One region of the Sulfitobacter sp. BSw21498 genome, then DNA from elsewhere that is predicted to be linked to it. Evidence: riboswitches for the same ligand, from Rfam matches in the RefSeq annotation. Region 1 holds a riboswitch; the other holds the start of a gene.
What was found. A riboswitch is a leader RNA that binds a small molecule or an ion and turns the genes downstream of it on or off. The one in region 1 is predicted to bind thiamine pyrophosphate.
Positions count from the first base shown of each region.

Region 2: another riboswitch for thiamine pyrophosphate. It lies ahead of thiD (bifunctional hydroxymethylpyrimidine kinase/phosphomethylpyrimidine kinase); the one in region 1 lies ahead of thiB (thiamine ABC transporter substrate binding subunit).

Region 1 is NZ_CP040753.1:2,417,868-2,432,536, forward strand. Features, by position in the region: gene E5180_RS11775 (polyprenyl synthetase family protein) at 1-245, opposite strand, end outside; gene E5180_RS11780 (exodeoxyribonuclease VII small subunit) at 232-474, opposite strand; gene E5180_RS11785 (response regulator) at 612-1,313, opposite strand; gene E5180_RS11790 (MarR family winged helix-turn-helix transcriptional regulator) at 1,310-1,822, opposite strand; gene E5180_RS11795 (branched-chain amino acid aminotransferase) at 1,983-2,852, shown strand; gene E5180_RS11800 (cyclase family protein) at 2,934-3,881, opposite strand; gene E5180_RS11805 (DMT family transporter) at 3,992-4,969, opposite strand; gene aroC (chorismate synthase) at 5,071-6,171, opposite strand; TPP riboswitch at 6,264-6,362, shown strand; gene thiB (thiamine ABC transporter substrate binding subunit) at 6,397-7,374, shown strand; gene E5180_RS11820 (thiamine/thiamine pyrophosphate ABC transporter permease ThiP) at 7,350-8,906, shown strand; gene E5180_RS11825 (thiamine ABC transporter ATP-binding protein) at 8,893-9,585, shown strand; gene E5180_RS11830 (exopolysaccharide biosynthesis protein) at 9,586-10,170, opposite strand; gene E5180_RS11835 (SDR family oxidoreductase) at 10,185-11,039, opposite strand; gene E5180_RS11840 (glycosyltransferase family 4 protein) at 11,052-12,314, opposite strand; gene ade (adenine deaminase) at 12,429-14,231, shown strand; gene E5180_RS11850 (AMP nucleosidase) at 14,228-14,669, shown strand, end outside.
Region 2 is NZ_CP040753.1:1,121,452-1,136,120, reverse strand. Features, by position in the region: gene E5180_RS05510 (thiazole synthase) at 1-534, opposite strand, end outside; gene thiS (sulfur carrier protein ThiS) at 536-733, opposite strand; gene E5180_RS05500 (FAD-dependent oxidoreductase) at 717-1,712, opposite strand; gene thiD (bifunctional hydroxymethylpyrimidine kinase/phosphomethylpyrimidine kinase) at 1,709-2,515, opposite strand; TPP riboswitch at 2,583-2,683, opposite strand; gene E5180_RS05490 (TAXI family TRAP transporter solute-binding subunit) at 3,209-4,399, shown strand; gene E5180_RS05485 (TRAP transporter permease) at 4,489-6,426, shown strand; gene arsJ (organoarsenical effux MFS transporter ArsJ) at 6,464-7,717, opposite strand; gene E5180_RS05475 (ArsJ-associated glyceraldehyde-3-phosphate dehydrogenase) at 7,714-8,712, opposite strand; gene E5180_RS05470 (arsenate reductase/protein-tyrosine-phosphatase family protein) at 8,720-9,562, opposite strand; gene E5180_RS05465 (thioesterase family protein) at 9,757-10,560, shown strand; gene bioB (biotin synthase BioB) at 10,635-11,618, opposite strand; gene E5180_RS05455 (biotin transporter BioY) at 11,615-12,172, opposite strand; gene E5180_RS05450 (GntR family transcriptional regulator) at 12,257-12,925, opposite strand; gene E5180_RS05445 (nickel/cobalt transporter) at 12,971-13,879, opposite strand; gene E5180_RS05440 (DUF1007 family protein) at 13,864-14,514, opposite strand; gene E5180_RS05435 (ABC transporter permease) at 14,603-14,669, opposite strand, start outside.

The DNA.
Region 1 (14,669 bases):
GCACCAGCGGCGGGGGCGGCCTGCGCGCCCATCACCCCGTGCAACCGCGCGCTTTCGATCACCAGAAACGCCCGCAGACCCTTGCCGCCTGTCACGGCATAGCGCATCGCCTCGGCCACAGTGCCGTCCAGCCCGCCAAGTCCGTGCAGGATTTGGCCGATCGCCAGATCCGCAGCCTTTGGCAACGCCTCTGCAAAGGGCTTTCGCGTCAGCTCGGTCTCAAGCGAGATGTCAAACCCCGTCAACAGGAGTCACTCCGACAGGGTTGCCGTCGCCGTCCAGCGTGATCTGCGCAACTTTCTCTTCCGCTTCCTTGAGCTTGGTTTCGCAGCGTTTCTTGAGCTTGGCACCGCGTTCGTACAGCGAAATGCTTTCGTCCAGCGCCACATCGCCCCGCTCTAGCTGGCCCAGAACCTTTTCCAGTTCCGCCATCGCCGCCTCAAAGCTCATCTCTTCTACCGGAGTATCTGTCATTGCCGTGAATCCCATCAATCAAACTTGGCCCAAACATAGCCCGCCCGCGCTTTGGCTTCCAGTGACCGTGCCGATTTATTGGGCGCAAATTCTCTTGCGCCAATTTTGCGGATCAAACCCCCTGCAGCTTGGGGGCGTCAGTCGGGTGCCAGCATATAGCCCGCGCCGCGTACGGTTTGCAGATAGCGGGGCTGTTTGGGGTTATCTTCGATTTTGCGGCGCAGACGCGTGATCTGCACATCAACCGCGCGTTCCTGCGCCTGCCCGCGGTCGCGGCCTAGTTCTTCGACCAGTTTGGACCGGCTGAGCGCCGCCCCCGGCTGGGCGGCAAAAATCCGCATCAGCTGGATTTCGGTGGCGGTCAATCGCACCAGATCGTCGCCCTGCCACAGCTCGCCGCGTTCGATATCATAGCGGATCGCGCCCATCGACAGGACCTTGGGCGCTGCATCTGCGACGCGGGTGTCCGGCATACGGCGCAGGATCGCGTTGATCCGCAGCAGCAGCTCCTTGGGTTCAAACGGTTTGGCAAGGTAATCATCCGCCCCTGCTTCCAGCCCGTCGATGCGGTTTTCCGTCTCGCCCTTGGCGGTCAGCAGCAGGATTGGCGTTTGCATGGTTTCGCGCAGACCACGGGTCAGGCTCAGCCCGTCCTCGCCCGGCATCATCACATCCAACACGATCAGATCAAAATCCAACCCCGCCAGAATGCGCCGTGCATGGGCCGCGTCGCGGGCCGTGGTCACCAGAAAGCCATGCCGCATCAGAAACTTTTGCAACAAGGACCGGATACGTTCGTCATCATCGACGATCAGCAGGTGCGCATCTGCCTCTTTCATGCGCCATTCTCCTTTAGGCGCGTGTAGCTGTGGTGCATTTCAGGGTCCATCATCGCCTCCAGCACGGTGCGGAAACCCGCAACCGCTTCTGGTCCGGCATCGCGGAACGCGCTGCGCATCCGCATCCGTTGTGCATCAGACAATGTCTGTTCGAGCGCGCGCCCTGCGTCGGTCAGATACAAATGCCGCTCCCGCTTGTCGGTTTTTCCCACTTGGCTTTTGACAAGACCATCGGCGATCAACGTGCGCAAGACACGATTAAGGGATTGTTTTGTAACACCCAAAATCCCCAGCAGGTTGTTCACCGTCGTGCCCGGTGCACGGTTGATAAAGTGGATTGCACGGTGGTGTGCGCGACCATAGGCCATGTCCACCAGTATCTTGTCGGGGTCGGCCGTGAAACCACGGTAGGCAAAGAACATCGCCTCGATCCCCTGACGCAGCTGTTCATCCGTTAGGAATAGCAGGTTCTCGCCCGTGTGTGATGATGGGCCGCGTCCGTCCGCCATTGTCGTCTCCCGTTGCTGCGCCAAGAGCTTACGTCAGCGTTGTTGACTTTCCAAGTGTCAAAGGCTATCGAATCCCATGTTTTGCGTAATTATATGTCTGCACGCAGCGGGTTTGACGCAATTTTCATAAACCCCAAGGTGCTTTGAGGAAGGATACATCATGGACGGCGCATATGACGATCGCGACGGCAAAATCTGGTTGGACGGCAAAATGGTCGATTGGCGCGAGGCCAATGTCCATATTCTGACCCATGCCATGCACTATGCGTCATCGGTGTTCGAAGGCGAACGCTGCTACAACGGCAAGATTTTCAAAAGCCGCGAACACTCTGAACGGCTGCGGAAATCGGCAGAGTACCTCGATTTTGAAATCCCCTATTCCGTCGATGAAATCGAGACCGCGAAATACGAAATGCTCAAGGCGAACGGCTGGACCGACGCCTATGTCCGCGCAGTCGCATGGCGCGGCGCGGGACCTGATATGGGTGTTTCGGCGGCGCGCAACCCTGTGCGGCTGGCCATCGCCGGCTGGGAATGGGGCAACTATTATGGCGACGCCAAGATGCAGGGTGCCAAGCTCGACATCTCCAAATGGAAACGCCCCTCGCCCGAGACGATCCCCGTGCACGCCAAAGCGGCTGGTCTGTATATGATCTGCACCACCTCCAAACACGCGGCAGAGGCCAAGGGTTGTTCTGACGCGCTGTTCATGGATTACCGCGGCTATGTGGCCGAAGCGACCGGCGCGAACATCTTTTTCGTAAAGGACGGCGAAGTGCACACGCCGCTGGCCGATTGCTTCCTCAACGGGCTGACACGTCAGACCGTGATCGGGATGCTCAAAGACAAGGGCCTGACCGTGCACGAACGCCACATCATGCCCGAAGAGCTGGAAGGCTTTGAACAGTGCTGGCTGACCGGCACCGCAGCCGAAGTCACGCCCGTCGGCCAGATCGGCGACTACACCTTCGAGGTCGGCGCGCTGACCCGCGAGATTTCGGAAGACTACGAAAAGCTCGTCCGGGCCTGAACCGGCCCGCATACGCAAAACGGCGCGAGGGTTCAGCCCCCGCGCCGTTTTCATTTACGCGATGCGCGTGATCCTAGCGGGTCAGTAAAGCGCGACCGGATTGATCATTGCTTGCACCGTGCCTTTGATCAGCGGCTGTCCCAGCACGAACATGAACTCTTGCACCCCTTCAGCGACCAAGGGGCCCGTGTTCATGGTTTCCAGAATATAGATGCCATTGTCCTTGAGCAGCGTGACGTGACCATAGAACACCTTGTCACCCTCTTTCGGCGGAATGGACTCTAGGCCCCACGTGTCTGCGCCCACGGCCATCGGATTCATCGCTGCGACAAAAACCGCGCCTTCGTTATTCAGCCCCGGTTCGGTCGACCCCCACGCGCTTGGGTCGCTTTCCATCATGCCATCGGTCCAACCGGTGTGAAACAGAACGATATCGCCTTCGTTCACGGTGACCTGTTGCGCTTCCATCGCGGCGGTGATCTCTGCCTCGCCGAAATGCTCTCCGGCGGCCAGCACGTCCTTGCCCATATGCTTGGCCATATCAATGATCACAGCGCGCCCGACCAAGGGCGGCACAGCGTGGGTCCCCAATTTTGTCAGGCCGCTGATTGCCGAGATCTCCTTTTCGTCCAGACAGTTATAGTACATCCCGTTTTCCCCGAGATGCCCCAGCCCGTCCAGCTGCGACCCGATTCCGATCCAGGTTTGCAGCAAGTCGTCATTATAGTTGCCTTCATAGCCAAAGGACGACAGTTTTTGCCCACCGTGCTGGTTGGGCTGAACGATTTGCAGGTTCAAAGACCGCGGCGGAAAGGCAGGGGTGTCCGGCCCGATCACGATCCCCAGCGGCATGGATTTGCCTTGTTTGATCAGTTTGGCCGCCTCTAGCGTGCGGGCGTCGCTGATCAGGTTGGCCGATCCCAATTGATCCTCTGCCCCCCATTGCGACGGGGCGCAGTCTTGCGCCCATGCGGCAGTTGCCCCGAAACCAATGGATACGGCAGTAGCAATAATCTTGGTTAATTTCATGTTTCCCTCCCAGAAAGCAGGGCGCGGAACACTCAGGAGACCTGCGATTCCACACCCTAGAGGGTCAGGCTAGCACGAATTGCAATCCTGACACGCATTTTCGCGTGCTGTCAGCTTGGGGTTCCTTGGGGGGTGCTGCTCGCCTTGGACTTGGACCGGTCCAGCCCCAATTGCCGTTCCCGCCAGATGATCGCGGCACCGCCCGCAATGACCAGACCGGCCCCGATCAGGATCGCAGGTGTCGGGATTTCGCTGAACAACACCCAGCCGATCAGCACCGCGAAAATCATCGAGGCATAGTCGAATGGGGCCAGCATCGACACTGGCCCATAGCGATATGACGCGGTGATCATGATCTGCGACACCCCGCCGATCATGCCCGACAGGATCAACAACGCCGAGACCGGCCAACCGGGATTAACCCACCAAAGCGGCTCCCAGTTGATCACCATCCCTGCGGGCAGGGTAAAGAACGAAAGGCAGGTCGCGGTGAGTGAAAAGTAGAACACGATGGCCGCCGTGCTGTCGGTTTGCACCAGACGGCGCACGTGGATCTGGACAAGCGCACGCATGATCGACGCAGCCACCACCATAATCGCGCCCATCATCGCCAGTTGCGACACGCTATCCTCCTCCACGGTGAAGCGGGGGTACAGAACGATCAACACCCCGATCAACCCGATCGCGACAGCGGACAGGCGGAACACACGCACCTGTTCGCCCAAGAATATCGCGGCAAAGATCACGGTGAACAGCGGCGTGGCATAGCCGATAGCCGTCACCTCTGGCAGGGGCAGCAGGCTTAGCCCCGCAAAGGTCAGCGCCATCGCCGTTGTCCCGAAGATACCGCGCCAGACGTGCCCCATCAGGTTGCTTGGCTTTAACCCGTCGCGCAGGTCACCGCGTTGCCACAGCCATAGGATGATCATCGGAAAGGCAAAAAACGACCGGTAGAACACGGCTTGGGCGGCGGGCACGGTGTCCGTCGCGATCTTGATGAGGGCTGCCATGACCGAGAACAGAAAGACCGCCCCCAGTTTAAGGGCGATGGCCCGGCCGGGGCGGTGCTCTGTCGTGGTGCTTTGCATGGCGAATACTTGCGCCTGTGCGTTTCAAGTTGCAAGACCCGGCGTCAACCTGCGCGTGTTATTCCCACCCATGTGCGGAAAATCCGAGCGTCCTGTGCGACTTAGCCGATGACGCCCTGATTTTCGCCGACCTGACCGCGATGCAGCAGCATATGATCCAGCAGCACACAGGCCATCATCGCCTCGCCCACGGGCACGGCGCGGATACCAACGCACGGATCGTGGCGACCCTTGGTGATGATCTCTGTGTCTTCGCCAGATTTGGTGATCGTTTTGCGGGTGGTCAGGATGCTCGACGTCGGTTTGACCGCGAAACGCAGCACGATATCTTGGCCGGTGCTGATGCCGCCCAGAATACCGCCCGCATGGTTCGACGAATAGACAGGGCCGTCGGCACCCATGCTGATCTCGTCTGCGTTCAACTCTCCGGTCAGCATGGCGGCGGACATGCCTTCGCCGATCTCGACGCCTTTGACGGCGTTGATGCTCATCATCGCTGCGGCCAGATCGGTGTCGAGCTTGCCATAGACCGGCGCGCCAAGGCCCGCGGGCACGCCGCGTGCCGTTATCTCGATGATCGCGCCAACGGACGATCCTGACTTGCGCAGACCGTCCAGATACGCGGCCCAGTCGTCAGCCGCTTTGGCGTCGGGCACCCAGAAGGGGTTCTGTTCAATCTGGTCCCAATCAAACGTATCTCGGTCGATTTTATGCGGGCCCATCTGCACCATGTAACCGGTGATCTGCACTTTCGGGGCAATCGCCTTGATCGCCTCGCGGGCGAGGCCGCCTGCGGCCACACGCGACGCGGTTTCACGTGCCGATGACCGCCCGCCGCCGCGATAATCGCGGATGCCGTATTTCTGGAAATACGTGATGTCGGCGTGACCGGGGCGGAACTTGTCTTTGATGTCGCCGTAGTCCTTGGACCGCTGGTCGGTGTTCTCGATCATCAGCTGGATCGGCGTGCCGGTGGTGACGCCTTCGAACACACCTGACAGGATCCGCACCTCGTCCGCTTCGCGGCGCTGCGTGGTGTATTTGTTCTGGCCGGGTTTGCGCTTGTCCATCCACTGCTGGATCATCTCTTCGGTGATCGTCACACCGGGGGGGCAGCCGTCAACCGTGGCCCCCAAAGCAGGCCCGTGGCTTTCGCCCCAGGTGGTCACGCGGAAAAGATGGCCAAAGCTGTTGATCGACATGGGATGTGCTCCTTTGGCGGTGATCCTTAACGGGGGCAGGACCATGCCTCAAGGGGTTTCACCTTGCGCGTGGGCCACAGGCGTTCTACCGATAAGGCACCTCGGGGGGCCAATAGGCTGAGATGTGCGCGCACGGACCCGTTGAACCTGAACCGGTTAACACCGGCGGAGGGAAGGTCTGGACACACCTCCAACGCTTTCTGACGCCGCATTTTGGAGGATGCCATGAAGTATCTTACACTTGCTGCCACCACACTTTTCGCCACCTCGGCGCTGGCCGAGACGCCTGAACTGGTGGTCTATACCTACGATAGCTTTGTCGCCGAATGGGGCCCCGGCCCGGTGATCGAAGCTGCCTTTGAAGCAGAGTGTGCCTGTGATCTGAAATTCGTCGGCATGGGCGATGGCGCGGCGCTGCTGGCGCGGCTCAAGCTGGAAGGCGCGCGTTCTGACGCCGATCTGGTACTGGGGCTTGATACCAGCCTGATCGCGGCGGCCAAGGAAACAGGGTTGTTCGCGACTGCCACAGTTGATGCGGATTACGACCTGCCCGTCACATGGGAGGACGACAGCTTTGCCCCCTACGACTGGGGCTATTTTGCCTTTGTCCATAACGCCGATCTGACACCGCCTGCGAACTTTCGCGCGCTGGCCGACAGTGACCTCAAAATCGTGATCCAAGACCCGCGGTCCTCTACCCCCGGTCTGGGTCTGCTGATGTGGGTCAAGGAGGCTTACGGCGACGAGGCCCCCGCGATCTGGGAAGGTTTGGCGGATAACGTCGTGACCGTGACCAAAGGCTGGTCCGAAGCCTACGGCCTGTTCCTTGAAGGCGAGGCCGACATGGTGCTGAGCTATACCACGTCCCCCGCCTACCACCTGATCGCCGAAGAAGACGCGACCAAAGCCGCCGCCGCTTTTGACGAAGGGCACTACATGCAAATCGAAGTCGTCGGCAAACTGGCGGGCACCGACCAGCCCGCGCTGGCCGATCAATTCATGCAGTTCATGGTATCTGACGCCGCGCAATCTGTGCTGCCCACGACCAACTGGATGTACCCCGCCGTTACGCCCCAAGGGGGTCTGCCAGAGGGTTTCGACCAGTTGATCCAGCCGGGCAAGGCGCTGTTGATCCCGAACGATGACGTGCCCGCCCTGCGCGAGGAAGCATTGGCCGAATGGCTTTCCGCTCTCTCGCAATAAGCACCAAGTCCGGCATCAGCGCCGCCCTTTTTGTGGCGGCGCTGATCCTTGTTGCGGTAGTGGCCGTGCTGTGGCGGGCCGAGTTCGGCAGCGGGCTTGGCCCCGCCGATTGGGCCGCGATCCGGTTTACCGTGCTACAAGCCGTGCTTTCTGCGCTGCTTTCTACCGCGCTGGCGATCCCTGTGGCCCGTGCGCTGGCGCGGCGGCGCTTTGTCGGGCGCGGGCTGCTGGTGACGCTGCTTGGGGCGCCGTTTATCCTGCCGGTGATCGTCGCCGTGCTGGGGGTGCTTGCGGTGTTTGGCCGCGCGGGCTGGCTGAATGCGGGTCTGGCGCTGGTCGGACTGTCCGGCATCTCTATCTACGGGCTGCACGGAGTCGTGCTGGCACATGTCTTCTTTAACCTGCCACTGGCAACGCGACTGCTGTTGCAGGCGTGGCAAACCGTGCCCGCTGAACGTTTCCGGCTGGCAGCGCAGCTTGACCTTACCCCCCGCGCCGTGTTCCGCAGCATTGAACTGCCCCTGCTCCGCCAGATCCTGCCCGGCACAGCGGCGTTGATCTTTGTGATCTGCCTGACCAGTTTTGCCGTGGCCCTGACACTGGGCGGCGGCCCCCGTGCCACCACGATCGAGCTGGCAATCTATCAAGCGTTCCGTTTCGACTTTGACCTGAACCGCGCGGCACTGCTGTCGCTGGTGCAGCTTGGCCTTGCCGGTAGCACAGCGGCGCTGGCGTTGTGGATCATCCCCGCCATCAGTCTGGGGGGCGGGCAGGACCGCCCGCTACAACGGTGGGATGCACGCGGCGGGCTGCAACGGGGGCTGGATGCGCTGTTCATCACACTGGCGGCGGGGTTTTTGTTGTTGCCACTGGCCTCGGTCGTGCTGCGCGGGGTAATCGGTCTGCCGCAGATGCCTGTCAGCGTATGGCAGGCAGCGGGAACCTCTGTCACCGTGGCGTTGATCAGCGTGGGGGTGTTGCTGGTGCTTGCCCTGCCCCTCGCGGGCTGGATTGCAACCCGCGCCCGCGGCGGCATAGAGGCAGTGGGCCTGTTGGGTCTTGCCGCATCGCCGCTGATGATCGGCACCGGCTGGTTCATTCTGATCAACCCTGTCGCCAGCCCTTTTGCGCTGGCCTTGCCCGTGACGGCGCTGGTCAATGCGCTGATGGCCCTGCCCTTTGCGCTACGAATTCTGGTGCCCCGCCTGCGCGACACGGTTCAGGTTTACGGCAGGCAGGCGCAAATGTTGGGGCTGCGCGGTTGGCCGCTTTGGCGTTGGCTGATCTTGCCACGGCTGCGCCCGCAGATCGGGTTTGCCGCAGGGTTGACCGGTGCGCTGTCGATGGGCGATCTGGGGGTCATCGCCTTATTCGCTGACCCTGACAGTGCGACCCTGCCGCTACAAATGTACCGGCTGATGGGGGCCTACCGGATGGAGGCCGCCGCCGGTGCGGCACTGATCCTGTTGGCGTTATCGCTGGGGATTTTCTGGATATTCGACAAGGGAGGGCGCTGGCATGCTGACGCTTGAGACCGCGCAGATTACCCAAGGCAGCTTTGCCTTGCACGCCGACCTGACCATTGCACCTGCGCAAACCTATGCGGTGATCGGCCCCTCGGGGGCGGGGAAATCGACACTGCTGGGGGCGCTTTGCGGATTTATACCGTTGAGCAAGGGCAAGCTGCTCTGGCAGGGCGCGGACATCACCCACGCCGCCCCCGGCGCGCGACCCATGACGATGCTGTTTCAGGACAACAACCTGTTCCCCCACCTCAGCGTCTTGCAGAATGTCGGCCTTGGCCTGCGCCCCGACCTGCGGCTGCGCAGCACCGAACAGTCCCGCGTAGAAGATGCGCTTGCGCGGGTCGGGCTGCAGGATATGGCAACACGCAAACCTGCGGAACTGTCGGGCGGGCAGCAAAGCCGTGTGGCGCTGGCGCGTGTGCTGGTACAGGCGCGCCCGCTGGTGTTACTGGATGAACCCTTTGCCGCACTGGGTCCTGCCCTGCGCAACGATATGCTTGATCTGGTGGCAGAGCTGGCCGCAGAAACCGGCGCAGCGCTGATCATGGTGACCCACGCCCCCGAAGACGTGCGCCGTATCGCGGATCAGGTGATCTTTGTCGAAAGCGGCACTGCGCAGGCACCGCAGCCCGCTGTAGCACTTATGGATAATCCGCCCGACGCGCTGCGTGCCTATCTTGGGTGATCAGAACACAATGGTGTAAAAGCTCAACGACGTGATCAGGATCATCAGATAGCCGAGCAGCACATAGAGCCCATCGCGGGTAAACAGGCCAAAGGCAAATAGCGCCACAGTGCCGCCGCCAAGCGAAGAGGCGAAGGGTACGAATTCCAGCAACGGCCAAGCGACCGGCATAACCACGCAAGTAACCAGGGTCAGCAGCCGCATCGGCCCCGTGGTCAGGAACTGAAGCCGCTTGCCCGAGTGACGGTCGAAAAACGCCGCGGGCTTGCGCAGCCACTTGACCCCGAACTGCAATCTCGAAGATTTCACTTCGCGGCGCAGCAGGAACTGCGGCAGCCACAACCGTTTGCGCCCATAGACCGCCTGCGCCGACAGAAGGATGATGACCAGCGCCATAAAGCTGGACACGCCGAACACCCCTGACAGGGGGGACACCAGCAACAACGCCGCCAACAGGATAAACGGAAGCAGGGACCGCTCTCCGAATTCATTCAACACGTCGTCTATCGTTACGGTGTCGTGGCGGGCTGCATGTTCCACTCCATCCAGCAGATGGGTCAGACTTCGCTCGTCAGTATCTTGCATCTGCCCCCCAAAGGTCAGCCGTCTTGTTCAATCAATGCCGCAAGCCCCGATCGATAGGTCGGGTACTGCGGTACCCAGCCCAACGCCTGCTTGGTGCGGTCGTTCCGAACCTTCTTGCTTTCCGCGTAAAAGCTGCGGGCCATCGGGGTCATATCGGCCTCTTCAAACGGGATCGCGGGGGGCACGGGCAGGCCGAGCAGTTCCGCCGCGTGAGCGATCACATCCTGAGGCGGCGCGGGGTCGTCGTCGCACAGGTTATAGACAGCCCCCGCATCGGGGCGCTGCAATGACAGCTCAAGCGCTTGGGCAATGTCTTCGACGTGGATGCGGGAAAACACCTGCCCCTGCTTGATGATCCGCCGCGCCGTACCGGCACGCACCTTGGCAAAGGGGCCGCGCCCGGGGCCATAGATGCCCGCCAAACGAAAGATATGCAGCGGCAAATCAGGGATCGCCTGCCACCGCGCCTCTGCCGTGACCCGGGCACGCCCGCGCTTTGTCGATGGTGTGAGAGGCGTGTCTTCGTCCACCCAATCGCCCGCGTGATCGCCGTAAACGCCCGTGGTCGACAGATAGCCAACCCACCGTAGATCGATGGCCGCGCGGGTGACCGCATCTTCCACCGCATTCAACACAGGGTCGCCAGCACTGTCCGGTCCGGCGGAGACAAGCACGTTGGGAAACTCTGCGATCAACGCGCCCAGATCAGCGCCGGGCCAAACGATCGGCTCTACACCCGTGGCGGCAATGGCGTCGGCCTTGTCAGCGCTGCGCGTGGTGCCGACGATACGCCAGCCCTGCGGCACCAGACGCGCCGCCAATGCGCGCGCGCTAAAACCGTGACCGATTGAAAGCAGCGTTTTGTCCATGGGACGTCCTTTCTATGTCGTCGTCTTGGGCAGGTTGATCCGCTGGCCTTTGGGGACCAACGCATTCATCTGCGCGATATGTTCCGGCAGGCACTTGGACAAAAAGTCATACGTCTTGACCACATGCGCCCGTGCCGCAGGCCCTAAATGCGCATATCGCGTCGGATGGGCCAAGACTTCTGCCACCTGATCGCCCAGCGCATCGGGATCAAAGAAATCGCACAGCAGGCCGGTTTCGCCATGGGTAATCGCCTCGCGCACGGGGGCCACATCAGAGCCGACAATCGTCGCGCCCATCGCCATCGCTTCGAGCAGGGACCACGACAGCACAAACGGCATCGTCAGATACAAATGGCAGCGGCTGATCTGCACGACCTTCTGGTAATCCTCGTAAGGCAGCTTGCCCAGAAAATGCACGCGGGACCAATCCACGTCCTTGCCAACCTCTGCCTCCATCTCGGCGCGCAGCCCGCCGGGGTGTTTACTTTTGCCGCCATAAGACGTGTCATTCCCGCCCACCACCAGCACCCGCGCATTGGGCCGTTGTTTCAGGATGCGAGGCAGCGCCCGCATGAACACATGGAATCCCCGCGTGCGTTCAAGGTTGCGCGATACGAAGGTCAGCACCTCGTCGTCCTTCGTCAGTACGTGGTTCAGCCGCCCGAGTTTCAGCGTCACCGACGGGTTCGGGCGCAGCTGATCGGTGCGTATCCCATCGTGGCAGACATAGAGCTTGCGATGAAAGCTTTGCGGGAAACGGTCGCGCTGCCAGTAGGTCGGGCTTAGCCCCACATCAACGGTTTCGATATTCGCCAGCGGCACGGCGTTGCGCGCATGCAGCAAAAACGGCGTGTTCTCGGTCACGGGCTCTTCGGGGTCAAAGCCCACGGGCCCGCCGGTTTCGCTGTAATAGTATTCGAAAAAGCCGATGATCGGGACATCGGGCCATATCTGTTTGAAAAACGTCAGCTCCCCCCACCCCACGTGTCCCACGACAATATCCGGCTTGAACCCTTCGCTGCGTTCGATCTGCTTGGCCGCACGGGCAGCGCCCAAACCGTTGCCCGTGGATTCCTCCCAGTTCTTTGACAGCCCATAGGCGTTCTCTGCCGGTCGGTGATGAGTCTTGTAGACCCGCGTTTCGACGCCATCAAAGCGGGGCGGGTTCTTGCGTTGGGTCAGAAAATAGATCTGGTGCGCACGTTGGTCGGCCAGCCATTGCACCAGCTCGCGGTATTGGCCGGGCATATTCTGGTGCACAAACATAATCTTCATGGGATAGCCTTACGTGCTGTTGGTCGCCCACAGTTAGCCCAGTCGGCATGGACAGTGCAAACGTCACAAAGCCTCGTGCTTGAACCTCGGGCAATCTTCGTGTCAACGTCAGGTATGAAAGAACACACATTCCCCTCATGGCCCGATGTGGCTGAACAACTGGTCGCCGTCGCAGCGGGACGCAGCGCTGCGGATACGATCATCACCGGCGGTATCTGGGTCAACGTGCATACGCGCGAAACCCTGCCGGACCATGACATCGCGATCAAGGCGGGCCGGATCGCCTTTGTCGGGCCGGACGCCAGCCATTGCAAAGGCGATGCGACCAAGGTGATCGAGGCCAAGGGCCGCTATATGATCCCGGGGCTGTGCGACGGGCATATGCACATCGAAAGCGGCATGTTGACACCTGCGGAATTTGCCCGCGCCGTAATCCCCCATGGCACCACGTCAATGTTCACCGACCCGCACGAGATCGCCAATGTGCTGGGGCTGGAAGGCGTGCGCATGATGCATGACGAAGCCTTGATGCAGCCGGTGAATATCTTCACGCAAATGCCATCCTGTGCGCCCTCCGCCCCCGGCCTCGAGACCACCGGCTTTGAAATCACGGCAGAGGATGTCGCCGAGGCGATGCACTGGCCCGGTATCATCGGTCTGGGCGAGATGATGAACTTCCCCGGTGTGACGGCGGGCGACCCCAAGATGCTGGCCGAGATCGCGGCGACGCAACGCGCGGGCAAGACCGTGGGCGGGCACTATGCCTCGCCCGATCTGGGACCTGCCTTTGCTGCCTATGTGGCGGGCGGTCCGGCGGATGATCACGAAGGCACCTGCGAGGCAGACGCGATTGCGCGGATGCGTCAAGGGATGCGGTCGATGATCCGGCTGGGGTCTGCTTGGTACGACATCGAGACGCAGATCACCGCGATTACCGAAAAGGGGCTGGATTCGCGCAATATGATCCTGTGCACCGATGACTGCCATTCCGGCACCTTGGTGAATGACGGCCATATGAACCGCGTGGTGCGCCATGCCATCGACTGCGGCTGCGACCCTTTAATTGCGCTGCAAATGGCGACGATCAACACCGCGACGCATTTCGGGCTTGAACGCGAGATAGGGTCGCTGACGCCTGGACGACGTGCAGATGTGATCCTGACCTCTGACCTGAAAACCCTGCCCATCGAGACGGTGATCGCGCGCGGTCAGATCGTGGCCCAAGATGGTGCCTGTCTGGTGGAGTGTCCGCATTACGACTGGCCGCCCCATGCCCGGCAAACCGTGAACATGGGCAAAGACCTTGGCGCCGATGATTTCCAGATCACGGCGCCTGCGGGGGCCAATGCTGTTACCGCCAATGTGATCGGCGTCGTCGAAAATCAAGCCCCGACCCGTGCGCTGAAATTCGAACTGCCCGTGACCGAAGGGCGCGTGCAATCCACGGGCGAGGTCTGCCAGATCGCGCTGGTTGAACGGCATCGCGGCACGGGCACTGTTGTCAACGCGCTGGTGTCTGGCTTTGGGTATCAGGGGCCGATGGCGATGGCGTCTACTGTGGCCCATGACAGTCACCACATGATCGTGGTGGGCACTGATACCGACAATATGGCGATGGCCGCGAACCGTCTGCGCGACGTCGGCGGCGGGATCACCATCTTTAAGGACGGCGCAGAGCTGGCCATGGTCGAACTGCCGATCGCTGGCCTGATGTCCGACAACCCCGCATCCGATGTCGCCGCCAAGACCGAAGCGATGATGCAGGCGATGCGCGATTGTGGGTGCACGTTGAACAACGCCTATATGCAGCATTCCCTTCTGGCACTTGTTGTCATTCCCGAATTGCGCATCTCTGACCTCGGACTGGTTGATGTGCGCAGTTTTGAATTTATTCCTTTGTTAGAGCCTGTTTCATGACCAAAATCCTGACCCCAGATGCCCGCCCCGCCGAACAATTCACCGACGCTGCCGCCGCCGTTGCGCGCCTGATCGAACTTTACAGCCAAGCAACGGGTTTCCTGAGCGAACATTTCCAGAAAGCGATGGATAGTGCGGCCCCCGAAACACGGATCAGGGCGTTCTACCCCGAGATCCGGTTCACCACCTCCAGCTATGCGCAGGTGGATTCGCGGCTGTCCTTTGGTCATGTGTCGTCGCCCGGCACGTTTTCGGCGACGATCACGCGGCCCGAACTGTTCAAACACTACCTAACGCAGCAAATTGGGCTGCTGATTGAAAACCACGGTCAACCCGTGACGATCGCTGTGTCGGATACTCCTATTCCGGTGCATTTCGCGGTTTCCAATGATGACAGCGTGACGATCCCGCAGGAAGGCGCTGCCGATTTCACCCTGC
Region 2 (14,669 bases), 1.3 Mb from region 1:
CACGTCGGGGAAATGCGCGCGCATGGCACGCAGCCCAAAGACGTTGTTCAGCCCCATGCCCGACCCGATGGGCGAGCCCCAGGGCATCAACACTTCGCAACCCGCCCGCAAAAGTTTGTCCGCGACCACAAGGTCTTCGGTGGTGTAGGGAAAGACCTGAAACCCGTCCTCGGTCAGAATGCGCGCGGCCTCGACCAAACCAAAAACATCCGGTTGCAACGTGTCTTCTTCGCCGATGACTTCAAGCTTGATCCATCGGGTATCAAAGACCTCGCGTGCCATATGGGCGGTGGTGACGGCTTCCTTGACGCTGTGGCAGCCGGCGGTGTTGGGCAGCACATGCACATCAAGCGCGCGGATCAGCTCCCAGAAATCCTGACCGGCGCGATCCCGCCCGCTTTCGCGGCGCAGGGATACCGTTGCCACCGCTGCACCGCTGCGAGCAAAGGCGTCGGACAGCACTTTGGGCGACGGGTATTGCGCGGTGCCCAGCATCAGACCATTGGCAAGCGTTTCGCCGTAGAAACTGCGCATCTCAACCTCCCTGCATGGGGGCGAGCACTTCGATGCTGTCGCCTGAATTAAGGGGATGCGTCGTGCGCAGCGTGGCTGGGACAAAGCTGCCGTTCACGGCTGTGGCGACCTTGGCCCCGCCAAATCCTTCGGCCTCAAGCAAGGCGGCAAGAGTGGTCGCGTCACTGTCGAGCGGGGCACCGTTAAGCTGTAGTTTCATGGAACATCTCCGGTGTTTTGGCGTCAAGGATCAGGTCGGCCACCGTCGTTGCCAGCGCGGGGGCCAGCAGAAAACCGTGGCGATAAAGGCCATTGGCGCGGATCAGATTGCCCTGCCGTTCGATGCGCGGCAGGTTGTCGGGAAAGGCGGGGCGGCTGTCGACGCCGATCTCGAGGATCTCGGCCTCGCCAAAAGCGGGCGACAGCGCGTAGGCCGCGCTCAGTAGTTCCAGCACAGACCGGACGCTGGCGTGACAGCCTGCGCGGCCTTCGACCATCGTGGCCCCCAGCATGTAAACACCGTCTCCCCGCGGCACGAGGTAAATTGGCACACGCGGGTGCAGCACGCGAATAGGGCGGTTGATGGAGACGTCGGGGCAGGACAGCAGCGCCATCTCACCCTTCACCCCACGCAACGCGGGCATATCGGCGCGTGCATGGTAGCCTCGGCAGTCGATCACCAACCCGTCTTTCGCGCGCGCATCCGGGTCGGCTTCGCATTGTTCGAAGGTGGCCCCGTCGGCGACCAGTCCGCGCCACAGCTCTGCCAGCGCAGTGCGGGGGGACAGATGGGCTTCGTCCTCGAAAAACAGGCCCTTGGCAAAGCGATCGCCCAGATCGGGCTCAAGCGCTTCGATCTCTGTGGCGGTCAAAGTTTTATGGCTATCCGTGCGTCGCGCAAAGCGCGTCAGATCACTTGTGTCCCGCGCTGGAGAGACGACAAGCGAGCCGCAGCGCTGGAGGGACGTCGTATGCTGCGCCCACCAGTCCGCCGCTTGTTGACCGAGCCGCACCACGGGTTCTTCGGCGCTTTCACCTTCGCAATAGGGGGCGAGCATCCCACCCGCCCACCACGAACACCCCTGCGGGCCGGGCTGGCTGGCACGGTCGATCAGATGCACGCGGGCCCCGCGATCCAGCAAGACGCGCGCGATGCACAACCCTGCCACGCCTGCGCCGATGACGGTGATGCGGGTCATGGCCAGATCGCGTGAAAATGGTGCACGGGGCCGTGGCCGGTACCGATAGAAAGACGGTCGGCGGCGCGGATAGCCTCGTGGAGATAGCTATGGGCCGCCTGTACCGCGATGGCCAAGGGGGCGCCATGCGCGAGCTGTGCGGCGATGGCAGCGGCGTAGCTGCAACCCGTCCCATGGGTGTTGCGCGTGTCGATGCGCGGTGCAGACAGCCATGCAACACCTTGCGCGGTGACAAGCGCGTCGCTACAGATGTCGCCCGCGCCATGTCCGCCTTTCATCAGTACTGCTTTAGGCCCCATATCAAGCAGACATCGGGCCTGCGCTACCATCTGGTCGGCGGTGGTGGCTTCGGACTGGTCCAGCAGGCGGGCGGCTTCGGGCAGGTTGGGGGTCAGCAGATCGGCACCTGGCAGGATATCAGTAATCAGCGCTGCGACGGCTTGGTCCTGCAACAGCGCATCACCGGATTTGGCGATCATCACCGGATCAACCACGACGGCCCCTTTGAAACCGACTAGCGCCTGTGCCACCGCCTGAATGATCTGGGGCGAAAAAAGCATCCCCAGTTTGATCGACTGCACATCCAGATCCGACAGCACGGCGTCGATCTGGGCCGACACAATCTGGGCGGGGATTTCATGAACGGCGCTGACGGTACGGGTGTTTTGCGCGGTGACGGCGGTGATCACGCTGGCGGCATAAACACCATTGGCCGACATCGCCTTGATATCCGCCTGAATGCCGGCGCCGCCGCCGCTGTCCGAACCGGCGATGGTTAGGGAAATGGGGGTCTTCTTGGTCACGTCTTCGCCTCTCAGTGGCGGACAAACGGACGCAAGAATGAGCTTTGCGATATCGACACCAGGCCGCTGCACAAAGATACCCGTTCCCTACGCCGGTATTGCCCGGATCAGGTTCGACGGGTCGGTGCTTGCACCTCTCAGCCCCAAAGGGCACCCCGACGGATAGATGTTAATGCTGCTGCCCAAATGAGGGGCGAACAGCGTCGTTGCCTTAGGCGTAGCCAAGTTCACCGATCGGTGCAAGCTGCAAAATATTCGACCGATAGTGGCGTTTATTTGGGCAAAATCCGGCCTGTTTCGACAGCTCTCCTGACGCTTGTCAGTCGAAATAACACCTCGTAACCCAAAGCAACGTAACGTAACGAAGCCCATATTCGACGCCGTTAACCCTTTGGCATCAGCAAGCTAAGGCGGTTTGCCAAAAACCCATGCCTCGCTGCGGTATCAAGTTCTGTTCTGCGGTATTGGCATCGAAATATCTAACCCCTAGGCTGTTAAATAGATTGAGTCGGACAACCTCGGGAGGAGGGAGTTCGGCACTCGGGAGGACGCGTTCTTTGCCCGTTCAGCGGGTCATACCGAACGCGTTTCGTTGAGCATTGGGAGGTGCCGAGTGACATCTGCATATTCTGCGGCAGCCGTGATGCGGCAATCCCGAACAATCCAAAGATGAAAAACAGGGAGAGAAACCACATGAAAAATATGACACGTTTTGCCAAGGCCGCCGTCGGGTCTATCGCCGTATCCATGGCGCTTTCCGGTGCTGCTATGGCGCAAGACTATGAATGGCCGCGCCTGCTGGTGATCGCCACACCGGGCACGTCGACGGGCAGCTTTGCCTCGACCAACGGCTGGGGGCCCACGCTGCAAAAAGAAACCGGAACGACCGTTAGGATTGTACCCGAAGACAGCGAACCCATGCGCTACAAGCGTCTGACCGACCGCGAGGATGTCGCAATTGCCTCTGTCTCGGCGTCGGAAATGGCGTTGCAGGCGGAAGGGGTCGGCGGCTATGCCTCGGCCAAACCAATGCCGCAACGCATCATGTGGCACCATAACGATACGCCTTGGGGCTTTGTTGTGGCCGGGGATTCCGATCTGCAAACCCTTGAAGACATTGGCAAAGGCGGCGTGCGCGTCACATCCGGCGTGTTCTCGCCCGCGATTGTGGCCGCGATCACCAAAGCTTTGCCCGCGTTTATCGGCATGACGCCAGAAGAGGCGCAAGAAAAGATCGAGTTCGTTCCTGCCTCAAGCTACAGTGAAAACTGCCGCTCGGTCGTCGAAGGTAAATCTGACGTTGCCTATTGTTCGCCGATCTCCTCGGTCCTGTCCGAGATGGAAGGCGCGCCGGGCAGCATTCGCTGGCTGCCGATGGATCCTGCCAACAAAGAGGGCTGGGACGGCTATCTGAGCCACCGCCCCATGACCATCCCGTCGAAGATATCCATGGGCGTAAGCACCGCCAAAGGCGTTGATTCCATGACATCGAACTTTGTCTACGCCGTGCCGGTCACGGCAGACGAGGACTTCGTTTACAACATGGCGAAATGGATCGATGAATCCCACGACAACTACAAAGGATCGCATGCGTTGGCGACCCGTATGTCGATCGAGCATTTCCGCAACTTCCTGGATGCCAACCCGATCCCGGTGCATGAGGGCACGGTGAAATACCTGCGCGAAATCGGCCAGTGGACCGAAGAAGACGATACCTGGAACACCGCCGCCATCGAAAAGATGGACGCCTGGATCGCCGCGCGTAACGCCGGCATGAAAGAAGCGATGGAACAGGGCGTCGAGATGAATTTTGAGAACCAGGAATACCTCGACATTCTGGCCAAGCACACCGACGGCCTCGAGCCTTTCCGCTCGCGTCTGTAACGCCACCGGACCGACAAAAGGACGGAGTGGTACCGCTGCTCCGTCCTCTTAAAGATATCGCATAAGCGGCTTTAATTGCAGGATTTTCCATGTCAGCGACTCATCAACAACCAGCGGCTGAAGCGGCTGTCGATCCCGCGTCAGAGACGACGCGCCTAGGGGGATTGTTTTCATTCACCAGCATTGCTTTTGTGGTGCTGTGTACCTTTGGCCTCGGGTTGGGGCTGGCCTATGTGTTTGGCGTGCCCATTGGCGGGCGGCGCCTGATCGAGGGGCAGTATTACTGGGTCTTTATCGGCACTTTCCTTGCCGCGGCCTATATTGCGCTGCCGGCAAAGCAATCGCACACAAGCGTGCCGATCTATGACATCGTGGCGGCCGCCGTGGGCTTTGGCATCTGCATGTGGTTCTCCATGTACGCATGGGAGATCGTTCAGGCGGGCTGGACAAACTTTTACGCCGGTGTGGTGTTGTGGCTGCTGATGCTCGAGATCGCGCGGCGGTCGGGAGGCGTGCCGTTCTTGTTGGTGGTCCTTATCCTTGGGCTTTACCCATTGGTCGCTGATTATTTCCCGGGGCTCCTTATGGGCATCCCCTATACGTTCGAACGCATGATCGAAGCGCATGTCTTTCGCACCGAAGGCCTGATGGGCATCACGACCAAGATCGTGGCCGAGATCGTGCTGGGCTTTCTGGTCTTTGCGGGCGTGTTGATTGCCACGGGAGCGGGGCAGTTCTTTATTGATCTCGCCAATGCGGGCTTTGGCAAATACCGCGGTGGTCCTGCGAAAGTGTCTATCGTGGCCAGCGCCTTTTTCGGGTCGCTGTCGGGGTCGATTTTTTCCAACATCGCGGGCACCGGGTCGATCACTATTCCAACCATGAAAAAGGTCGGCTACCCGGCCCACTACGCCGGCGCGATCGAGGCCTGCGCCTCGACTGGCGGTGTGGTGATGCCGCCGGTGATGGGGGCGATTGCCTTTGTCATGGCGATCACCATCGGGGTGGATTACGCGACCGTGATGATTGCTGCGATCCTGCCGTCGGCGCTGTTCTATTTCGGTCTGATCCTGCAGGTTGACGCCTATGCCGCGCGCAAAGGGCTGGTGGGGATGAAACCCGAACACCTGCCTTCTGCCCGCGAGGTGATGAAGCGTGGCTGGCCGTTCCTGCTGGTCATGATCTTTCTGGTCTGGGGTCTGCTGTATATGCGGTGGGAATACTATGCCCCGTGGTACGCCAGTGCCCTAATGATCGCGCTAAGCTTCCTGCAGCGTGAAACCATGATGACACCGGCGCGTATTTTTGAAACCCTGCGCCAAGTCGGCACGCTGGTCACGCAAACGGCGGCGATCATTCTGCCGATTGCCTTTGTTGTCAGCGCGTTGACGATCACGGGCGTCACGGGGTCGATGACATCGGGTCTGGTCGCCTTAGGCGGGGATAACGTCTATCTTGTGATCGCGCTTGGGGTTTTGGCCTGCTTTATCATGGGGATGGCGGGGCTGGCGATTGTGGCCTACATCTTCCTTGCGGTCACGCTTGCGCCTGCGATCATCGAAATCGGCGGGCTGAACACCGTCGCGGTGCACTTCTTTATCGTCTACTACGCGATGCTGTCGGTGATCACGCCTCCCGTTGGCGCTGCGGCGTTTCTTGCGGCGACCATTGCGGGGGCCAAGCCGATGCTGACGTCCTTTACCGCGATGCGGCTTGGGGTGGTGATCTACTTTGTCCCGCTGTTCTTCCTGTTCCAGCCTGCGCTGGTGTTGCAGGGGGACCTGACGCCGCTGATCTATGTGCTGCCGTCGATCATCATTGGCATCACGCTGCTGTCCGGCGGGCTAGAAGGCTATCTGCTGGGCGTCGGCATGGTGCGGCCTTGGCTGCGCCTGCCGCTGGGGATCGCGGGGTTTGCGTTCAGCTTTCCCGGCCTGTTGACGACGCTGATTGGCGGCGTCGCGTCGGCCCTGATCGTCGCGGTGATCTGGCGTGAAAACCGCAACGGCGTGGTTGCAGTGCCTTGAAACAGGGCGCGCGGGGGGTGACCTCGCGCGCCGTCCCTTATGAGGTTTGGGTCGGGCGCAGCTGTGCCGTCCCAAAGGCGCTAAGCGCCAACATAACAGCCGCTGTTGCCAGACAAAGCGCCAGCCCGCCAATCTGGTAGGTGAACCCCGATAGCAGCGTGCCCGCCAAACGTCCGGCCGCATTGGCCATATAGTAGAACCCCACATCCATCGTGACCCGCTTGGCCTCTGTGAAGCTGAGGATCAGATAGGAGTGCAGGGCTGAATTCACCGCAAAGATCGCCCCGAACACCAGCAAGCCGCCAACAATCGTCAGCGTCAGCGCGGCGGAGGGTGCAGGCGTGATCCAGACCAGCGCTGCCAACAAGGCCGGCACGACCACAAGCGCGAGGTTCCAGTGACGGGCTTGGGTTAGTGTCTCAAGCTCGGTCCGGCGGTCGGCTCTCAAGATACGCGGGGCCCAGCCTTGCACGGCACCATATAAGATCGTCCACACCGCCATAAAGCTGCCGATCATAAAGAAGGCGTCGCGCTTGCTTTCGACGCTGCCGTCAGACAGCACCGCGTAGAAATAGATCGGGATGCCCACGACAAACCACACGTCGCGCGCCCCGAACAGAAACAGCCGCGCGGCGCTGAGCCAGTTGATATTGCGGTTCTTCGACAGCACTTCGGTGAACTTGGCGTCCTTGCGCCCCACGGGCAGGCCCGCGGGCATACCGATGATCACGCCGATCAGGATCACGAACAGGATCGCGGCCATCAACAACGCCGACGGGACAAACCCGAGCAAGGCCAGCATCCCCGCACCCAGCAGGAAGCCCGCGCCCTTGACCGCGTTCTTCGATCCGGTCAGCAGGGCGACCCAGCGAAACAACCCGCCCCCCGTTGTAGGGGCCAACAGCTTGACCGCGGATTTAGAGCTCATCTTGGCCAGATCCTTGGCCACGCCAGACAGCCCCTGCACCAGCATCACAAACACGACGGAGGCAGTCACGCTCCATGCCGGATCAAGCTGCGTCAGCGCCAGCAGGGCGATAACCTGCAACGACAGCCCCGCATAAAGTGTCGAGGTCAGTCCAAAGCGCGCCGCGATCCAGCCCGCCGACAGGTTGGTCACGACACCTGCGATCTCGTACAACACGAACAGATAGGCCAGCTGCACCGGAGAGAACCCCAGCGTGTGAAAATGCAGCAGCACCAGCATCCGCAGCGCCCCGTCGGTCAGCATGAACGCCCAATAGGCGGCTGTGACGGCAATATAAGCGGTAAATCCGGCAGGGCGTGTCACAGCTTGCCGCCCACCATCAGCGCCACATCCACCAGACGGTGCGCATAGCCCATTTCGTTGTCATACCACGCATAGACTTTGACCTGCGTGCCATTCACCACCATCGTAGACGGCGCATCAATAATCCCGCTGCGGGTGTCATTGGTGTAATCCGACGACACGAGCGGGCGTTCCTCATAGCCCAGAATGCCCTTTAGCGGCCCTTCGGCGGCGGTTTTGAACAGGGCGTTGACCTCTTCCACGGTGGTCTCACGCTCCAGCTCGAACACGCAGTCGGTGATCGACGCATTCAGCAGCGGCACCCGCACGGCGTGACCGTTCAGCTTGCCGGTCAATTCAGGGTAGATCAGCGTGATCGCCGTGGCTGATCCCGTGGTGGTGGGGATCAGGTTGGTCAGCGCTGATCGCGCCCGGCGCATGTCCTTGGCGGGGCGGTCCACGATGGTTTGTGTGTTGGTCACATCATGGATCGTGGTGATTGACCCATGCTTGATCCCGATGCCTTCCAGCAGCACTTTGACCACGGGCGCAAGGCAGTTGGTCGTGCAGCTGGCGGCGGTGACGATCGTGTGGGCTGCGGGGTCATAGGTATCGTCGTTCACGCCATAGACGATATTCGCCGTTGGGCCGTCTTTAACCGGCGCTGAGACGACGACCTTTTTCACACCCGCCTCGAAATAGGGGGCGAGCTTGGCCTCGGTCTTGAACGCGCCGGTGCAATCGATCACCACGTCCACGCCGTCCAGCGGCAGGTCCTTGATCGACTTGGTGCTGGTCACAGGAATACGCGTACCATCGATGGTGATCGCGCTGTCGTCCGCGCTGAATGCCGCAGGCCAGCGGCCGTGGACGGAATCGAACTCCAGCAGATGCGCGTGCATTTCCGGATCGCCGACGGTGTCGTTGATAAAGGCGATCTTGACGCCCTGTTCCAGCAAGGGCCGCAGCGCCAGTTTTCCGATGCGGCCAAGGCCGTTCAAAGCATAGGTGGTCATGGTGATTTTATCCTGTGGTCGCTTGGGTCGCCCCGATGGCATCAACCCGTTTTTGCAAGGCAGCGCGGTCCAGCGCATCGAAAGGCAGCGCGGTAAAGGCCGAAAGCCGGTTGTGCAGCGCGCCATATGTCTGTTGAAAAGCCAGTCGTCGTTCGGCCTCTGTCCCTTCGGCTTTGACCGGATCGGGCAAACCCCAATGGCCTGACACAGGCTGGCCGGGCCATGTGGGGCATTCCTCGTTCGCGGCGTGGTCACAGACGGTAAAGACAAAATCCATCTGCGGCGCGTCCGCCGTTTGGAACTCGGAGATATGTTTTGACCGCAGCGTGTCGACGTCATGCCCCTTGGTTTTCAGCATATCAAACGCAAGGGGGTTCAGTTCGGACCGGGGCAGGGTGCCGGCAGAATAGGCGGTGAACCGGTCGCCCGCCATGTCGCGCAGGATCGTTTCGGCAAAGATGGAGCGGGCGGAATTGCCGGTACATACGAAAAGCACGTTGAATTTTGGCTGGGTCATCCTCTGCGCCTTGTTGATGAGGTCAGAGAACGGGGGCGGGCACAGATCGGCGCGCCCCCGACAGCAATCCACGAACAGACCCGAGACGACCTCGCCCGCGGCATCAAGGTTGATGGTATACAAAAGCCGCGTCCCGTCGCGCCGCTGCGTGATCAGACCGACCTGCGTCAGCGCCGACAGATACACCGACGCGGTGCTGGGTTTGAGCGTGAGTACTTGCCCGATCTCGCCCGCAGGCAAGGCATCGGGATAGCGCCGCATCAGAAGGCGGAATACAGCCAAACGCTGCGGATGGCTCAGGGTAGCGAGTCGATCTGTCAGTAATGATTCCATAATTCATGAATATGTAAAATACAAAGCATCCGTCAATACCTGTTTGCTGTCCAACATCAGATTCTCGCCGTGCGGCTTTGTCCGAGGTGACGTGGCGTTTGTGGGGCGGGGTGTCTTGCGCGGCTGGTATATTGCGGTCATCGCTTGGCAAGCGGCGCGCCGACGCGTTGCGACAGACTGATAAAGGACCCGACATGACAGATGTGACCCTGGCCGAGATACTCGCCACAGCAGAGCAAGACGGCGCCGCACCGCGCTATCAGGTGCCAGAGAACTGGGCCCAAGGGCGCACAGCCTTTGGCGGGTTTACCGGTGCGTTGCTGGCCAATGCTGCCCGTCGGGACCGTCCTGAATTGCCCGCGCTGCGGTCTGCCCTGATCAACTTTACCGCGCCCGTGTCACAGGCCCCCACGATCCACTCAGAGGTGCTGCGCGAAGGGCGTAACATCACCACCATCGCCACCCGCGCCGAGATCGACGGCAAGGTCGCCGCGACGGGCACGTTTTCTTTCGGGCATGCGCAGGAAAGCCAGTTGAACGTGGGCCATACCGCCCCCGCAGCCCCCCAAGGGCCAGACGACACACCATCCTATTTCCCGCCTGCGCTAAAGCGCCCGCCGGTGCGGTTCTTTGTCAATTTCGAGGTTAAACTGATCGAGGGCAGCCTGCCGTTTTCAGGGTCCGATCGCGGTTATGTCCGGATCTGGGCACGGCACCGCGATCCGGCGATGTGGGGCACGCTCGAGGGGCTGATCGCCATCGGCGACGTGCTGCCGCCCGCTGCCTTCCCGATGATGACACGGCCGGGGCCGAATTCGTCGATGAACTGGATCATCAATCTGTTGTCCGATCACGCCAACACGCGCGACGGCTGGTACATGATGGAGACGCAATTGACGGCGGGCAACGGCGGTTACAGCTCTCAGGTGATGCGCGTCTGGAATACGGATGGCGATATGGTCGCGGATGGCATGCAGTCGGTGATTATCTTCGCCTAAGCGCGAGCCGAGGCGCGACATGACAAAGCCCGACCTGAATATCAGGCCGGGCTTTTTTATCGTAGGGCTCGGATTTATTGTGCAGCCACTTCCACCGATCTGAATGCGGGTTTCGCAGCGGCCACATGCATGCCGAGGCGCCGAAGCAGATCGTTATCCTTCCACGTGGCCGGATTTTCAGTTGTCAGCAGCTGGTTGCCGACAAAAATCGAATTCGCCCCCGCCAGAAAGCACAGCGATTGCAGCTCGTCGCTCATCCCGGTGCGGCCGGCGGACAGACGCACCACAGATGCAGGCATAAGAATGCGCGCCAAAGCCACCAGCCGGACCAGCGCAAAGGGATCGACCTTTTCGGATTTATCCTGCACCGGCACGCCTTTGACCGCGTTCCACAGGTTTACCGGCACACTGTCTGGGTGGCTGGGCAGTGTCGCGAGGGTGACGAGCATGCTGATCCGGTCCGCCTCTGCCTCGCCCATGCCAAGAATACCACCACAGCAGACCTTGATCCCGCCTTTGCGCACATGTTCGACGGTTTCAAGCCGGTCTTCCATCGTGCGAGTCGAGGCGATCTCGGCGTAGTACTCGGGCGAGGTGTCGATGTTGTGGTTGTAGAAATCCAGCCCCGCATCCTTGAGCTTGATCACCTGATCGGGGGACAGCATCCCCAACGTCATGCAGGTCTCCAGCCCCAGATCAGCCACGCCGCGCACCATATCGGTCAGCTTGTCCATGTCGCGGTCCTTGGGGCTGCGCCATGCAGCCCCCATGCAGAACCGCTGTGCGCCAGCGTCTTTTGCGCGTTTGGCGGCTGCGATGACCTCCTGTGCGCCCATCAACTTTGTCGCTTTGACGCCGGTGTCATACTGCGCCGACTGCGAGCAATAGCCGCAATCCTCGGGGCAGCCGCCGGTCTTGATGCTGAGCAGGCTGGCGGTTTCGATCGCGGTGGGGTCAAAATGTGCACGGTGCAAGGTTTGCGCACGGTGCATGAGCTCGGGGAAGGGCAGCGCGTGGATCGATGCCGCTTCGGTCACGGTCCAGTCTGTGCGGATCATTGATCGCGCCCTTTCAGACGGGACAGTCCCGACATCAGTGTCGCTGCCAGCAGGACCTTGATCAGGTCACCCAACAAAAAGGGTGTTAGACCTGCGGTCAGCAGCTTGGGGGCAGGCACGAACAGCGACAGCCACGCCAGACCACCCGCATAGACAACTGCAAGACCCGCCAGCATCGCCAGCACGCGCCCGATCCAGCCGCGCCCCATCGCCATCCAGCCGGTTAGGCCTGCCGCCACGAGATAGCCCAGCAGGTACCCGCCCGTCGGCCCGACCATATAGCTTAGGCCGATGCCCCGTTCGGGGGTGCCGGAAAATACGGGCAGCCCCGCCGCGCCAGCCCCGAGGTAGGCCGCCATAGCAGCCAGCCCCAGACGTGGGCCCAGGGTGAGGGCGACAAGGAATACGGACAGGGTGTGCAACGTCATGGGTACAGGCCAGAACGGGATCTGAACCTTGGCCCCCAACGTGATGAGCGCAGCCCCTGCAAGTGCAAGGCCAAGCCCCTGCGCGCGGGACGGGTTACGGGGTAGGGATGTGATCGCAAGTGCCATCTGGTTTCCTCCGACGATAGCTTTTTACATTTCAATCCCAGTAGGAAGAATGCAGCGTCGCGAGGCAATTCAGATTATAGATAATTATCTAAAAAATTCAGAACTGTCTGTTCCAGCTTGATTTTTTAGAGTGCGGGAACGCTTGCCGATCCAACCGACGTGCCGAGAAAGCGTAGAGCAGGCCAGATCGACCTGACCTTTGCGCAGGGCTTCTAGAATTTTTCGGTGGTCGTGATCGGTGCGGGCTTCCCAGTTTGTGCGCCATGCACGTAAGATGAACCGTGCGCTTGCTGCTTGCAGATCGTCGATCGACCGCATCAGGCGCGGCATTTGACAAGGTTCAAGAATTGTTCTGTGAAAACAGCGATTTGCCGCCTCCCATTCATGTACATCCTGGGCTGTGTCGCCCTGTAAGTTGGCCTTGTGGGCCTTCGCGAAGATATCTGGCGTCAGATTGGGGGCGGCGTGCCGCAGCGCAAGCGCTTCGAGGCTGGCGCGCATCTCGGCGACCTCGCGCAGTTCTGCCATATCGAAAAAAGTGACGCGAAATCCGCGTCTTGGAAGGCTTTCTGCAAGTGTTTGGGTCTCTAGCAGACGAAAGGCTTCACGTACGGGAACGTGGCTTGCGCCGAACTCCTGCGCGATGTGGTCTTGGCGCAGCCGCGCTCCTGGGGGCAGCTGACCCGAGACGATACGGTCCGCCAGAATACGTGCGATCCGGGCGGAGTGTGTTTCTGGTTTGGGCTGGTTCATAAATTATAGATAGTTTTGACCGCCCTGCTTGTCGAGCAGTTAAAATCAGATTGCCCGAAGCAGTAGCCCGCCCGCCAGCAACGCCACGCACAGCCCCGCTGCAAGTTCAATCACAGCCGCAATCTGGGCCGCCCGCGGGGTGCTTGCCCACCCTGCCAACACGCCACCGCGCAGTGCGCCGGCCCCTAGGCCCACGGCGATGGTGATGGTCGCTGTGCCGAATGCCATCGCGAATGCGCCCGCGATGCCGACACCTGCAATCCCCATCTGAAGCGTGATAATCAGCACAAACAACGCGCCGGTGCAGGGGCGGATCGCGATAGAGGCGATCAGCACAAGCGTTTCGCGCAGCGTGGTCGCATTTTGCACCTGTTCTGCCGTGGGCCCATGCGCGTGGCCGCAGGTGGCGCAGATGCCATCTTGATCATGAGAGTGGTCATGGTCACCCTGCGACGCGAGCATTGTCGCGCGGAAATGGCGCAGCCCACGCCAGAACAGCCACAGCCCAACACAGGCAATCGCGCCATAGCTGACGGGCGCCATAATCGCCTCTGTCACCGAAATCATACGTTCGCGCCCTAATTGCAGCAGGCTGACGCCGGTATAGACCAGCGCCACCGCCGTAACGGCCTGACCCAGCGACGACAGCAGCGTAATCACCGACAGGCGGCGCATCGGGACGGCTTTGGCCGCGCCATAACCGCCGATGAGGACTTTGCCGTGACCAGGGCCAGCTGCATGCACGACGCCATAGGCAAAACAAGCCGATAGCAGCGCGGTCACTGCCTCTGGCTGGCCTGCGCGCACGGCCCGCAGCGATAGCGCGATGCTGTTTTGAAACTCCCGTTGATGGGTCGCGGCCCACTGCGCCAGCTGGTCGAACCCGCCAGTCCACCACAGCGCGGCGAGGCCGATCACCACGGCGGACGCGATAACCGTCAGGGCGCGGCGCATGAGACGTTCACCGTGGGGGCCATCTGCGCGCCAATATCCGGTAGGCCTGCGTCCGCCGGATCGCTTTGGGCGTCAAGCTGGGCAAGCTGCTGTTGAAGCGCCTCCATTGTGGCGCTGACGTTCGGCATTTCGACACGGGCGCGGCAGCTCGGGGCCTGCGCGATGTCTATTTTAGTCGTGATGTCGTAGGCGGTGTAGTAGGTCGCATCATAGGGTTTGATCGTGATCGCTGTGCCGGCTGAAACAGGCGTCTCAAGCGCACGCAGATGCGAGGTGGTGATCTGTCCGGCGTCGAATTGCGTCGCAATCTCGGTTGGACCGGAAAGCGGAATGTTTACCGCCTCGGTGCTGACCACCAGATCGCCGTTGAACCCGTCAACCCACTGCATGTCAAAGCCGTTCAGCGCGGCAAGTTCCGCCTTGGTCAGGACGCCGTCACCGTCAGCATCAAGGCCCATATCCTCGGTTACCAACAGGGAATAAAGCGCGTCATATTGCCATGTCACGCGCACATGGGTCAGCTGTCCTTGGTCATCGGCGACAAGGGCAAGCTGCGTGTCAATAAAGACATGAGGGTGCGCCGTAAGGGGCGCGGCCCACAGGATGAGGAGAAAGGGTGCAAGCTGTCGGATCATAGGCGATTGATACAAGTCTTGAGCAGGGGGCGCAATTGCGCGGGGGTGGTATCGGCAAGCTTCCACTCGGGTGGGTTCGCGGCGCAGATCAGCCCCCCATGCGAGCGGTAAGATAGCGTTCAAGCTGCGCCATCGCGTCATAGATCAGCACCGCA